One region of the Pseudoduganella plicata genome, then DNA from elsewhere that is predicted to be linked to it. Evidence: predicted binding sites of a transcription regulator. Region 1 holds the regulator's gene; each other region holds the start of a gene.
The links. The regulator sigma-54, encoded in region 1, starts transcription at its own class of promoters, with help from an activator protein. The targets are predictions, from matches to a motif close to TGGCANGNAANCTGCTTT.
Positions count from the first base shown of each region.

Region 2: the regulator sigma-54 is predicted to act here: its motif matches at 806-823, upstream of E1742_RS23640 (NF038132 family protein).
Region 3: the regulator sigma-54 is predicted to act here: its motif matches at 2,393-2,410, upstream of E1742_RS24495 (PEP-CTERM sorting domain-containing protein).

Region 1 is NZ_CP038026.1:4,296,716-4,301,152, reverse strand. It holds partial or broken gene E1742_RS18940 (enoyl-CoA hydratase/isomerase family protein) at 1-907, opposite strand, end outside; gene hpf (ribosome hibernation-promoting factor, HPF/YfiA family) at 1,163-1,513, opposite strand; gene E1742_RS18930 (RNA polymerase factor sigma-54) at 1,598-3,067, opposite strand; gene lptB (LPS export ABC transporter ATP-binding protein) at 3,074-3,838, opposite strand; gene lptA (lipopolysaccharide transport periplasmic protein LptA) at 3,838-4,413, opposite strand; gene lptC (LPS export ABC transporter periplasmic protein LptC) at 4,424-4,437, opposite strand, start outside.
Region 2 is NZ_CP038026.1:5,358,073-5,362,509, reverse strand. It holds gene E1742_RS23645 (S41 family peptidase) at 1-654, opposite strand, end outside; gene E1742_RS23640 (NF038132 family protein) at 860-1,675, shown strand; gene E1742_RS23635 (hypothetical protein) at 1,679-2,131, shown strand; gene clpA (ATP-dependent Clp protease ATP-binding subunit ClpA) at 2,252-4,437, opposite strand, start outside.
Region 3 is NZ_CP038026.1:5,564,019-5,568,455, forward strand. It holds gene E1742_RS24475 (hypothetical protein) at 1-415, opposite strand, end outside; gene tnpB (IS66 family insertion sequence element accessory protein TnpB) at 669-1,031, shown strand; partial or broken gene tnpC (IS66 family transposase) at 1,066-2,311, shown strand; gene E1742_RS24495 (PEP-CTERM sorting domain-containing protein) at 2,674-4,077, shown strand.

The DNA.
Region 1 (4,437 bases):
ACCACGGTGCGCTCCATGCGCAGGCAGTCCGCCACGCCGAGGCGCGCGCCCCGTTTGAGCAGTTCCAGCGTCACGCACATCATCAGCGGCGAGCGCTGTTCCATCGCCCCCAATGCCTGTCGTGCGAACGGGTCGTCATCGTCTCGCAGCGATGCCATGATGTCCGGCACCGAAGCGTGGCCGAAATGGCGCTCGATCAGGGCACGGTGCGCCAGCAATGGACTGTCGCCAGCGCCGGCGCGCAACGGCCGGGCAAAGGTTGCCACCGCTTCGCGCAGGCCGCCGCCGGACGTGGAGCCGATCAGGTCGGACAGCGCGGCCAGCTCGGTGTCGGGCACGTAGTGGTCGGCCAGGCCGACATACAGCGCGTCGGCCGCGCCGATCGTCAGGCCCGTCAGACCGAGATAGACACCCAGGCTGCCGGGCGCGCGCGACAGGAAATGGCTGCCGCCCACATCGGGGAACAGACCGATGTTCACCTCGGGCATCGCCATCTTCGTCCGGTTCGTTACGATGCGCACCGCGCAGCGGGGGCCGCCCTGGGCGATGCCCATGCCGCCGCCCATGACGACGCCGTCCATCAGCGCGATATAGGGTTTCGGGTAGCAGTGGATCAGGTGATTGAGCGCGTATTCTTCCGTGAAAAAATCCTCCAGCAGTGCGCTGCCGCCTTGGGGCGTGGCGCGGCCGGCGTCATGGAAGAAGCGGATATCGCCCCCGGCGCACAGGGCCTTCTCGCTGGTGCTGCGGACAACGACGGCGGCGACGTCATGGTCGTCGCGCCATGCCAGCAAGGCCGCCGTCATCGCCCGCACCATGTCCAGCGACAGCGAATTCAACGCCCGGGGCGATCGAGCGTGATGAAACCGGTACCGTTACCGACGCGGATGTGGACGTGTTCGCTCATGGCAGCAGGAATAGTCAGAGATGCCCCATTCTAGCGCGGCAGACGACAAATATTGCGTTGAAAGCGGGAAGCGGAACGGTGGGGGATTGCGCCCTGATGGATGGCGAGAAAAAACAACGGCTCAGCTTGTGTCGATGTCAGGGCGTGACCCTAGGGGGTCGACACGAACGCGGCAGTGGATGGCGGAGTTGTTGCGCGACCCTGAATGCAGAAGGGCGCTTTCGCGCCCTTTTTCTCTGGAATTACACAGCTGCGTTACGCAGCGGGGATATCGCTTTCGGCCAGGTGCTTGATGGAATCATGATTGTGATTCTGCACTTTGTCCTTGTATTTCATGACCGAGCGGTCCAGCTTATCGATCAGCGTATCGATGGCCGCGTACAGGTCCTGTGCCACGCTTTCCACAAATATGGTCTTGCCCGACATGCGCAGGTTGATCTCTGCTTTCTGGCGCTTCTCTTTCTCGGTGAGGTTATCTACAGTCAGGATGACAGAAACGTCGATCACTTGATCGAAATGTCGTTTCACGCGCTCCAGCTTGTTCTGCACGTATTCGCGGATGGCTGGGGTTACGTCGATATGATGTCCACTGATGGTGAGATTCATACACACTCCTAAAGATGATGTCGCTCTAAGGTTCGTGCGTTGCCCGCCGTGGTAAAAAGCCGGCGGCGCAGAGGAACCCATGCACTACAAGGACTTGCGGAGGCTGACGGGAGGGATTTTCAAGGCTTCGCGATACTTGGCAACAGTGCGTCGCGCAATCACCATGCCCTGTTCTCCCAGCATGTCCGCAATCTTACTGTCGGATAAAGGGTTCTTCGGGTCTTCGGCTCCTGTGAATTGCACGATCAGCGCACGGATCGCAGTCGAGGAAGCTTCCCCACCCGCTTCGGTTGCGACGTGGCTGCCAAAAAAATACTTCAACTCAAACATGCCATGGGGAGTGAGCATATATTTCTGAGTTGTCACCCGAGAGATCGTACTCTCGTGTAGCCCCAGTGTATCAGCTATTTCACGCAACACAAGGGGTCGCATGGCCACCGCGCCATGCGAGAAAAAGTTCTTCTGCCGCTCGACGATGGCCTGTGCGACGCGCAGGATCGTGTCGAAGCGCTGGCGCATATTCTTGATCAGCCACTTCGCTTCCTGCAGCTGCGCGCCCATCTGGCTTTCGCCCTTGCCCTGTTTGAGCAGGCTGGCATACAGCGCGTTCACGCGCAGGCGCGGCATCACGTCGTTGTTCAGCGTGACCACCCAGCCGTTGCGGCCCTTCTTCACAATCACATCCGGTACGACATAGTCTGACACGTCGGACGCATACGCGGCGCCCGGATGGGGGTTGCACTGGCGAATGACGGCCTGTGCTTCGCGCAGGTCTTCGTCGTCGCAATCGAGCGCCTTCTTGAGCTTGTTGAAGTCGCGCTGGGCAAACCAGGCCAGGTGTTTCTCGACAATGCACAGCGCCATCCGGCGCGTCACCAGCGGCACGCCCGGCATCTTGCGGATCTGCAGCGCCAGGCATTCGGACGCGCTGCGGGCGCCGACGCCCACCGGATCGAAGCTCTGCAGCAGCGCCAGCGCCGTGCGCAGCTCTTCCATTTCCACTTCCAGCTCTTCGGGCAGGCGGCCGTGGATCTCGTCCAGGCTCTCTTCCAGGTAGCCGTTTTCGTCCAGCGCGTCGATGATCAGCTCGACAAGCGCCCGGTCGCGCGGCTGTTGCACCGTCACCCGCATCTGCTCCATCAGGTGTTCGCGCAGCGAACAATGGCTCGCTTCCAGTTGCGGCCGCGCGTCGTCGTCGTCCGGCGCCTTGCCGCGGCCCGCGTCGGTCCAGTCGGTATCGCCTTCCGGGCCGCGGTCCGCGTCGGCGCCGTCATACGGTTCTGCCTCTGCGGGGGCCGCCGCGTCGGTTTGCTGGGGCGGGCCTTCGGCCGGTGCCTCGGGCGCGCTCTGCTGGCCGATGGCGCCATCGGCCAGCAGCCGCAGCGAACGGTCGAGCGGATCGTCGAGCCGTTCCAGCAGCGGGTTATCCGTCAGCAGCTGTTCCAGTTCCTGGTGCAGTTCCAGCGTGGACAACTGCAGCAGCCGGATGGACTGCTGCAGCTGTGGTGTCAGCGCCAGGTGCTGCGACGTTCGCAGTTGCAGAGACTGTTTCATGTGCGGTCACATACGGAAGTGTTCACCAAGATACACGCGCCGCACGGATTCGTCGGCAATGATATCGTCCGGCCGGCCCGACGCCAGGACGCTGCCCTGATTGATGATGTACGCCCGGTCGCAGATGCCCAGCGTCTCCCGTACATTGTGGTCCGTGATGAGCACGCCGATACTGCGCTCCTTCAGGAAACGCACGATCCGCTGGATCTCGATCACGGCGATCGGATCGACGCCGGCAAACGGTTCGTCCAGCAACACGAAGCGCGGATTGGTTGCCAGGGCGCGCGCGATCTCGACGCGACGGCGCTCGCCGCCCGACAGCGACAGCGCCGTGTTCTCGCGCAGCTTCTCGATCTGCAGGTCGGCCAGCAGGTTGTTCAGGCGCTCGTCGATCTGCGCCTTTGTCAGGGCCTTGCCGTCGACCTTCTGGATTTCCAGGACGGCGCGGATATTTTCCTCCACCGTCAGCTTGCGGAACACCGACGCTTCCTGCGGCAGGTAGGACAGCCCCAGGTTGGCGCGCTTGTGGATCGGCAGGCTGGAGATGTCGGTGCCGCTGATGTCGATGGTGCCCGCGTCGGACGCGACCAGGCCGACGATCATGTAGAACGACGTCGTCTTGCCCGCGCCGTTCGGCCCCAGCAGGCCCACCACTTCGCCGCAGGCTACCTGCAGCGACACGTCGTGCACCACCTGGCGCTTGCCGTAGCTCTTTTGCAGGCCGCGCACGATCAGCGTGCTGCCGCAGTTTTCCGGGGTCACGTCCGCCATTATTTCCCCGCGGCCGGTGTCGAGGCCGGAGCCGGCTCCGTGCGTTTCGGCTGGATCACCATCGTGCCACGGCCCGCGCCGGGCTTGTTGGTGCCGGCGTCCGTATTGCGCACGCTGAAGTATTCCTTGCGGCTGTCATAGGAGATGAACTCGCCTTCGACTTCGTCGCTCGGCTTCTTGCCTTCCAGCCGGCGGATCTTCGCCTTCGAATACAGCTTCACCAGCTCGGCCTTCTCGTCGTATTCCATCCGTTCGGCTTCGCCTTCCATCCACTGGTCGCCTTCGCCGTCGCGCTTCTGGCGGAAGGAGACCTTGCGCGCGCCGCCCGTCAGCGTGGCAAGCTGGTAGCCGTCCGGCGTGTAGGTGACGACGGCCTTGTCGGCCTTCATCGACAGCGTGCCGCGGGTCAGCGTGACGTCGCCCGTGAACGTGTACACCTGCTTGACGTCGTCGGCATCGAGCGTGCCGTAGTTGATCACCGTCTTCTGGTACGAGTCGGCCTTTTCGGCGACGGCATGTCCTGCCAGTCCCGCCATCCCCGCCAGCAGTGCCGCCGTCAGTATGAGTTTCTTCATTGATTGAATCCTATTTGGTCTGTT
Region 2 (4,437 bases), 1.1 Mb from region 1:
GCGCTTGTTGTTGGCGGCGTCGCCCGGGAACACGGGACGCGCTTCCGCCTTGCCGTCCAGCTCGAAGCGCCACAGCTGCGCATGCGCGCCGCCGCGGTAGCGGCGCACGTTGTCGTTGGTCAGCACGAGGCCGTAACGGGTGAAGTACAGCGTCTTGCCCGTATCGTCCAGCACCGCGTCATTGGCATCGGCGACCGGGAACACACGGCGCGCCAGCGTGCCCGGCATGACGGCGGCCACGATGCGGTGCGCCCCCGGCCCGACGGAATTCTGTGTGCTGACCAGCACTTCGCCCTGAGCCGTCCAGCCCAGCACCGTGACGCTGCCGTTCTCGAACGTCAGCCGGCGCGGCAGGCCGCCCGCAAGCGGCATCACGTAAGCTTCCTGCGCCCCTTCGTAACTGGCGGCGAAAGCCACCCAGCGGCCGTCCGGCGAAATGGCGGCATGGGTTTCAGCGGCAGCATGCGTCGTCAGGCGCTGGGCGGCACCGCCGGCGGCGGGCACGCGCCACAGGTCGCCTTCGGCCGTGAAGACGACGGCATCGCCGCGGATGGCGGGGTACCTCAGGTAGGGTTGCGCGGCCGCAGCGTGGACGGCGACAGCCAGCAGTCCGGCGGACAACAGGAGACGGGAGATACGACGGAGCGAGGGCATCGGCGGGCAGTGATGGGACGGTGGAACATGATTCTGGCACAGTTCTCGGCGGGAAAATAGTATTGGTGTGGACGCCCCCCCACTGTCGGAAATTTTTACAACGTTCATCGCGGGATCGGGCGGCTCCGGGCGACGACTGGCGTAAAACATGAGGCATGAAATATGCATGTGTCCTGTTCCTGCTCAAACTCTTTGAAGGAACGCCATGAACTTTCATTCAGTCAGCCGCCTGCTGGCGGGCGGCATGCTGGCTCTGCTGGCCCAGGGTGCCTCGGCACAGATTTTCGACAATGGTCTCCCCGCGTCGTGGCAATGCACCGGCGCATGCGGCGTGTCGGAGGCCGACGGCGACGTGCAACTGGCCCCGAACGGCGGCACGCACTACGGCTGGATTTCCACCTATGGCGGCGCGCCCGGCGTCCTGCTGCCCGGGGTGAACTCGCCGGCCGACTCCGGTGGCGGCAGCCTGCTGCGCTCCCACCTGTTCACGGCGGCGGCCGGCCAGGCGCTGACGTTCCAGTTCAACTACGTGACAACGGACGCGGGCGACTTCACCGATTACGCATGGGTGCGCCTGATACATGCGGACGGCAACCAGGCCGCCCTGCTCGTTACGGCCCGCACCTCGCCGGGCGGGGGGGCCGTCCCGGGATTCGGCATGCCGCCTCCTGCCGCCTGGCTGACACCGTCATCGTCCACCGTGTCCGGGCCGCCGCCCTTCTGGAGCCCGCTGGGCGCGGATTCCGGCACCTGCTATGTGGCCGTGCGGCGTGACGGACTGGATCGGCGCCAGCTATGCCATTGCCACGAGCGGCAGTTATTATCTGGAATTCGGCGTGATGAACTGGTACGACGCGTCGGCCGACTCGGGCCTCGCGTTCGACGCCATTGCGCTCGACGGCGCCCCCCTGCCGCCGGTGCCGGAGCCGGCCACCTGGTCGCTGCTGGCCGGCGGTTTCGGCGTGCTGCTGGGCCGTCGCCGGCGATGAGGCTGCGCGCCGAACCGCCGGCAACCCGCTGACGCATGGGCAGACACGTCACCCTCCTGCGCGCGGATGGCGGCATGCCGCAGCCCATCGAGCCGGACGAGATCGTCCGCGCCCTGCAACGCATCGGCAGCCCGTACGTGCTGGCGCCGGACGCTCGCGCCGATGCCCGCCTCGTCGATCCGACCACGCCGGACGATACGGAAGTCATGTTCCTGCAGGCCGGGGAGCTGTGGGCCAGCAACCCGGGACCGACGCTGCTGGCACTGATGCTCGATCTGGCGCGCGAACTTGGGGCGCGCGTGCGCGATGACGAGCTCCAGACCTATCGCACCGTGGGGGAGACCTACGTCCATCCGGACGACATCGAGCTGCTGGCGCGCCTGCCGCAGCAGGCGCAGGCCGGTCCGCCGCGCCGCGCGACCGGTGCGCTGGTGCCGATCTGCATCGGGGCGCTGCTGGGGATACTGTTGCTGCTGTTGCGGCGGTAGCGCGCCCTGTGAGGTTCTCTGCGGGCTTGTCCGGATGGTCTGCTTCAGGACTCGACAGTCCGTCCGCAACGGCGAAAAAAAACCCGCTCGAGAGCGGGTTCTTCATGGTCGCACAGTGGATCACTCCACTTCGACGGTCTCCGGCGGTGGCAGCGGTGCCGCGTCCGGTTCCGGGAAGTCCAGCTTGATCTGGTCCTTCTCGTCCAGGTCCACGGTGACCTTGCCGCCGGCGACGAGGCGGCCGAACAGCAGTTCGTCGGCCAGCGCCTTGCGGATCATGTCCTGGATCAGGCGCGACATCGGCCTTGCCCCCATCAGCGGATCGAAGCCTTTCTTCGACAGGAACCGGCGCAGGTTCTCCGTGAAGATCGCTTCCACCTTCTTCTCGTGCAGCTGCTCTTCCAGCTGCATCAGGAACTTGTCCACCACGCGCAGGATGATTTCCTCGTCCAGCGCGCGGAAGCTGATGATCGCGTCGATCCGGTTGCGGAACTCCGGCGTGAACATGCGCTTCAGGTCGGCCATTTCGTCGCCGGTTTCCTTCGTGTTCGTGAAACCGATCGGCGCCTTCTGCAGCGCTTCCGCACCCGCATTGGTCGTCATGATGATGATCACGTTGCGGAAGTCGGCCTTGCGACCGTTGTTATCCGTCAAGGTGCCATGGTCCATCACCTGCAGCAGGATGTTGAAGATGTCCGGATGGGCCTTCTCGATCTCGTCCAGCAGCAGCACGGCGTGCGGCTTTTTCGTGATCGCTTCCGTCAGCAGGCCGCCCTGGTCGAAACCGACATATCCGGGCGGCGCACCGATCAGGCGCGACACGGCATGACGCTCCATGTACTCGGACATGTCGAACCGGATCAGTTCGATGCCGAGGATGAAGGCCAGCTGCTTCGCCACTTCCGTCTTGCCCACGCCCGTCGGACCGGAGAACAGGAACGAGCCAATCGGCTTGTCCTGCTTGCCGAGGCCGGCACGCGACATCTTGATGGCCGAGGCCAGCGCATCGATGGCCGGATCCTGGCCGAACACGACGTTGCGCAGGTCGCGGTCGATCGTCTGCAGCTTGCTGCGGTCGTCCTGGTTGACGGTCTGCGGCGGGATGCGGGCGATCTTCGAGATGATCTCTTCGATCTCCGTCTTGCCGATGGTCTTCTTCTGCTTCGACTTCGGCAGGATGCGTTGCGCCGCACCCGCTTCGTCGATGACGTCGATGGCCTTGTCCGGCAGGTGGCGGTCGTTGATGAAGCGGGCCGCCAGCTCGGCAGCGGTCGTCAGCGCCGTCGACGAATATTTCACGCCGTGGTGCTCTTCGAAGCGCGACTTCAGGCCGCGCAGGATCTGCACCGTCTGCTCGACGGTCGGCTCGTTGACGTCCACCTTCTGGAACCGGCGGGACAGCGCATGGTCCTTCTCGAACACGCCGCGGAATTCCGTGAACGTGGTCGCGCCGATGCACTTGAGCTGGCCGTTCGACAGCGCCGGCTTGAGCAGGTTCGACGCGTCCAGCGTGCCGCCCGATGCGGACCCGGCACCGATAATGGTGTGGATCTCATCGATGAACAGGATGCCGTTCGGATTGTCCTTCAGCTGCTTCAGGACGGCCTTCAGGCGCTGTTCGAAGTCGCCGCGGTACTTGGTGCCCGCCAGCAGCGCGCCCATGTCCAGCGAATACACGACCGCATTCGACAGCACTTCGGGCACGTCGCCCTGCGTGATGCGGTAGGCCAGGCCTTCGGCGATGGCGGTCTTGCCAACGCCGGCTTCGCCCACCAGCAGCGGGTTGTTCTTGCGGCGGCGGCACAGGATCTGGATGACGCGATCCACTTCGTCCTCGCGGCCGATCAGCGGATCGATCTTGCCTTCCGCGGCCGACTTGTTCAGGTTCTGCGTGAACTGGTCGAGCGGGCTTTCCTTCGCCTGGCCTTCGGCCTGCGTGCCTTCCTCGACGCCTTCCGACGCCTTTGCCGTGTCGCCCGACTGGTCCTTGCGAACGCCGTGCGAGATGAAGTTCACCACGTCCAGGCGCGTCACGCCCTGCTGGTGCAGATAATAGACGGCGTGCGAGTCCTTCTCGCCGAAGATGGCGACCAGCACGTTCGCGCCCGTCACTTCCTTCTTGCCGTTCGATGCCGACTGCACGTGCATGATGGCGCGCTGGATCACACGCTGGAAGCCCAGCGTGGGCTGCGTGTCCACTTCGCCCGTGCCCGGGACCGTCGGAGTGTTGTCGCCGATGAAGTTGGTGAGTGTCTTGCGCAAGTCTTCAATGTTGACCGCGCAGGCACGCAACACTTCCGCCGCCG
Region 3 (4,437 bases), 1.3 Mb from region 1:
CGACGGCAAAACTGCTCAGGACAACCATCCGCTGCTTGTCCTGCGTGTTTTGCAGATCGCAGATCTGGATGAGGGACGAGGAGCTGTCTTCGGCCTCCTGAATGCCCATGGCCATGAAACTGCCACAAGCCTGCGCGGAGCACGGGTGGCACCACCCTTCGGGTTGCGTTTCAAAGGTCGCATCGACAGTGCCTTGGGCACCGGCGTCCGGTTTGTCCGCGATGAGGTATTTGCCGAATGCCCCGTCGCCAGCGAGATTCGTGTGGGTGAAAATGAGCTTCCCGGCGAATGATGCGATACCCTTGAAGTGAGAGCGAATCAGTCCGTCAGTGCTGGTGGGGTCGACAGGGCACGCATAGTAACTGAGCGTGCCGGTATCGGAAACGGCATGAAATGCCCTGAGCACATCATGCATTTCTGGATTCGATGGGACGTAAGCGTAAAGCCCGCACCGTCTAGACACCGAATAGCCCCAGTCGCGAAGATAGTCCCCACTAAATTTTGGTGGGGACTATCTTGGAGAGTGAAGTTGAACACGGCCGACGCCGGCGCAGCCCGAACTACCCGCTGGAGTTCAAGCGGAAGCTGGCGCAGCTGGCGTGCGAACCGGGATTGTCGGTGGCACAGTTGGCCCTGCAGCATGATTTGAATACGAACATGGTGTTCAAATGGCGGCGTCAGTCGCGCGCCGGCCTGTTCGATCAGCCAGGGCTGGTCGCGGTGACATTGGCTCCAACGATACCGCCGCAACTTGGCGTGAGCGATCAGCGCTGGGACGGCGTGATCGAAATCCGGCTGACCAAAGCCACGATGCGCATCCAAGGCCGGCCCGATCCTGCAACGCTGGCTGCGGTGCTGAAAGGGCTGCGCGGATGATCGGTCTGCCTGCAGGAACTCGCATTTGGCTTGCGGCTGGTGTCACCGATATGCGCTCGGGCTTCAACGGCCTGGCATCAAAAGTGCAGACAGCCCTGGAGGAAGATCTGTACAGCGGCCATGTGTTTGTTTTCCGGGACGCCGCGGTGATCTGATCAAGGTGCTGTGGTGGACTGCAAGAAGGCTGAACGCATGCCGCTGCCACCGCATCTGCCGCGTGAAGAACGGGTGCAGCGGCCGGGCAACGATGCATGTCCGGACTGCGGCGGGAACCTGAAATACCTCGGGGAAGATGTCTCGGAACAGCTGGAGTATGTACCGGCCAGCTTCCGCATGATCCGCCACGTGCGACCCAAGCTGGCATGCGCCTGCTGCGACACGATCATGCAAGCCCCGGCGGCCAGCCGCCCCATCGAACGCGGCATCGCCGGCCCCGGGCTGCTGGCCCATGTTCTGGTGGCGAAGTATGCCGATCACCTGCCGCTTTACCGCCAGAGCGTCATCTATGCCCGCGAAGGCGTGGAGCTCGAACGCAGTCTGCTGGCCAGCTGGGTCGGTGCCGCCGGCACGCTGCTGCGCCCACTGGTCGACGTGCTGCGCCGCCACGTCTTTGCTGGCACCAAGTTGCATGCAGATGATACGCCGCCGCCGGTGCTGGCACCGGGCAATGGAAAACACGCACGACACGCCTGTGGACCTATGTGCGTGACGACCGCGCCAGCGGTGATACCACGCCCCCAGCCGTGTGGTTTGCCTACTCGCCGGACCGCAAGGGCGAGCATCCACAGGCTCACCTGGCCAGCTTCCACGGCGTGCTGCAGGCCGATGCCTATGCCGGCTTCAATGCCGTCTACGAAACCGGCCGCGTCGTCGAGGCAGCTTGCTGGGCACACGCACGGCGCAAGTTTTATGACTTGCATGTGGCACGCCCGACACCGCTCACTACCGAGGCACTGCGCCGATCGGCGAGCTGTATGCCATCGAAGAATCCATCCGTGGCAAGCCTCCTGACGAACGTCGTGCTGCACGCCAACTGCAAGCGAAACCGCTGCTCGCCGAGCTGGAGCGCTGGCTGCACGCCACGCTCTCCACACTGTCGCGAAAATCCGATACGGCAGCGGCGATCCTTTATGCCCTCAAGCTGTGGCCGGCGCTGACTCGTTATGCCAACGACGGCCGCATCGAGATCGACAACTCGGCCGCCGAGCGGGCGCTGCGCGGCGTCGCGCTGGGCCGGCGCAACTATCTGTTTGCCGGCGCCGACGGCGGTGGCGAACGCGCTGCGGCCATGTATGGGCTGATCGGAACGGCCAGGCTGAACGGCATCGACCCCGAAGCCTGGTTGCGCCATGTGCTGACGCACATCGCCGATCATCCTGTGAACCGCGTCGACGACTTCCTGCCCTGGAACTGTGCCGCCAAGCTGGCCGGCTGAACTCCGCTTCCCAGCGGTGTGGCAAGCATCATCTCGCTTCCTGCTTATCGGCTCAAGACGGCGCACAGCCGCCGCTTGCGATGGGACGATAATTGCATCTCCTTGAAAGCGTGGCCTGAGGATTCGGACGGCTGTATCGCGTGTCGCCCGATGAATCCAGTGTGGCAGGCGACGATCTCGGTGATAAGTGTCTTGACGTTACAGCTGGCGTGCCTTTACAGCTGCACCGGAAATTTCAAATCGACTAGCAATATGCAATGAACAACGTGCAACGTTTGGATCAGCACTTTGCCGCGCCCCGTCAAAATGCTGCAAAATAACCAACTCTTATTCCAATGGTTGTTCATTCTAAGGGAGTTGAAATGCCTTCTATATTACGTATCGCGCTGATACTGATGCTGAGCTGGGTCGGACTCGTTCAAGCGCAAACCATGTCGGTTACCACGCGAACGTCCGGCGTCCTGTTCGACTCTTTCATGCCCGCTTTGTTTGCAGATGCCACACTGGCCGATGGCGCTGCCTACACGCTCAACGTCACCAGCACGTTCAGTGTCCCCGCCAGTCTTCCGCACGGTCCACTCGACACAGACATCGAGGGCGCGGCAATCGACGTAACGTTCGGGGTCGGAGGCAAAAGCTACCACTTCAGCGGAACCGGATTGCTGTCCCTGTTCTATCTGCCCGGCCAGAACTGGTCGCCAAGGGATTTCTTCAGTGGAGCGGCAGTACTGCCAATGCCTGGGCTGGAGAACTCGACACTGTCTTTCACGCATGGATTCAAGCTGCCCAGCATTTACTATCCGGCTGCCGGCGGGCTCGATCCGGTAACGCTGAATAATCCGTTTACAACCGAGCGGGAGATCACCATTTTCATGCGCGACAGCGATGGCCTGCTGACAGGTCGCATCAGTGGGGTGCCGACGTCGCTATATTATGAGATCACCGCTCCGGCCCCTGCCCAGGTCACAAGCCCGGTACCGGAACCGGCCGCATGGATGCTGCTGATGCTGGGTCTCGCGGTACTTGCTGCGCCGGCAATCCTGCGAAGCGGTCGGCTCCGCCTCGCGCGCCGTCCGATCCGGCGTGCGATAAGCAGCACAGCCACGGTGGTTTTATCGACCGTTTGCCTGGCCGCCGCCGCGGCGCCGGTAACGATCAACACCAGCAGCTCGGGGATTCTGTATAACTCGACCATGCCGCAGGTCTTCGGCGATACGCCCTTTGTCGATGGCAGCGCCTATGAATTGAGCTTCCAGACCACATTCGATGCGGTGCCGTTCGTCGGCGAGCAGTCCGAGCAAATCAACGCGGGAAGTGCCGAGATCGTGGCCACCTTTACTCACGCAGGCATCACCCATCAGCTTTCCGGAACCGGGAAAACGTCCATCTTCTTCGCACGGGATACCGGTTTCGACCACGATCGCACCTTCATCAGTATCGGTGCGTCGTTCAACTATGAGCCGATCGCCAACACCAGAATCATCTTTGTCCACAATTTCGAGCTGCCCTCGGCGTTTTATCCCGCTGAGCACGTGCTCGATACGGTCGACATCGACACCCGGCTGACAACCAAGCACGAGGCGGTGATCACGCTGCTCACGCTCGATCAGGGACGTCAGCTGGGCCGCATTTACGGCATTCCGACCTCGCTGCAATACACGATATCGCCTGTGCCGGAACCGGCGACGTGGTCGATGTTGCTGGTTGGTGCGGCGTTGACGGCGGCGGCGGTGCGCCGCCGGCGCGGCGCCGCCTTGCAAGGCTGACCCGATGTAAAGTCGCCAGGGCCGGCCCGAGCCGGCCTGCGTTTATCGTCCGTTTCCCCATCAAGCGATGCAGTCGGGCTGGCGACCGAACGTATGGGTTTTCCCGTATATGTCCCGGTACCCATACCGTCGCATCTCCCCGCATCTCCCCGTATAGCGGAGGCGAACGCCTCAATTCCCATTTCAAACGTGCCGACGACTGAGCGAGTGCAGGTGCGCGGGATTTGTTTTGCACCGCTATCCGAAAAGCCGGTGTGAGTATTGAAAAAAGACGGTTTGAAGATATCTGGCCGATGGCCTGTAAACCCCGCGTGGGAGCGCAAAGAGCCGTAGGCGACATCAATAAGTTCGCCGAAACAG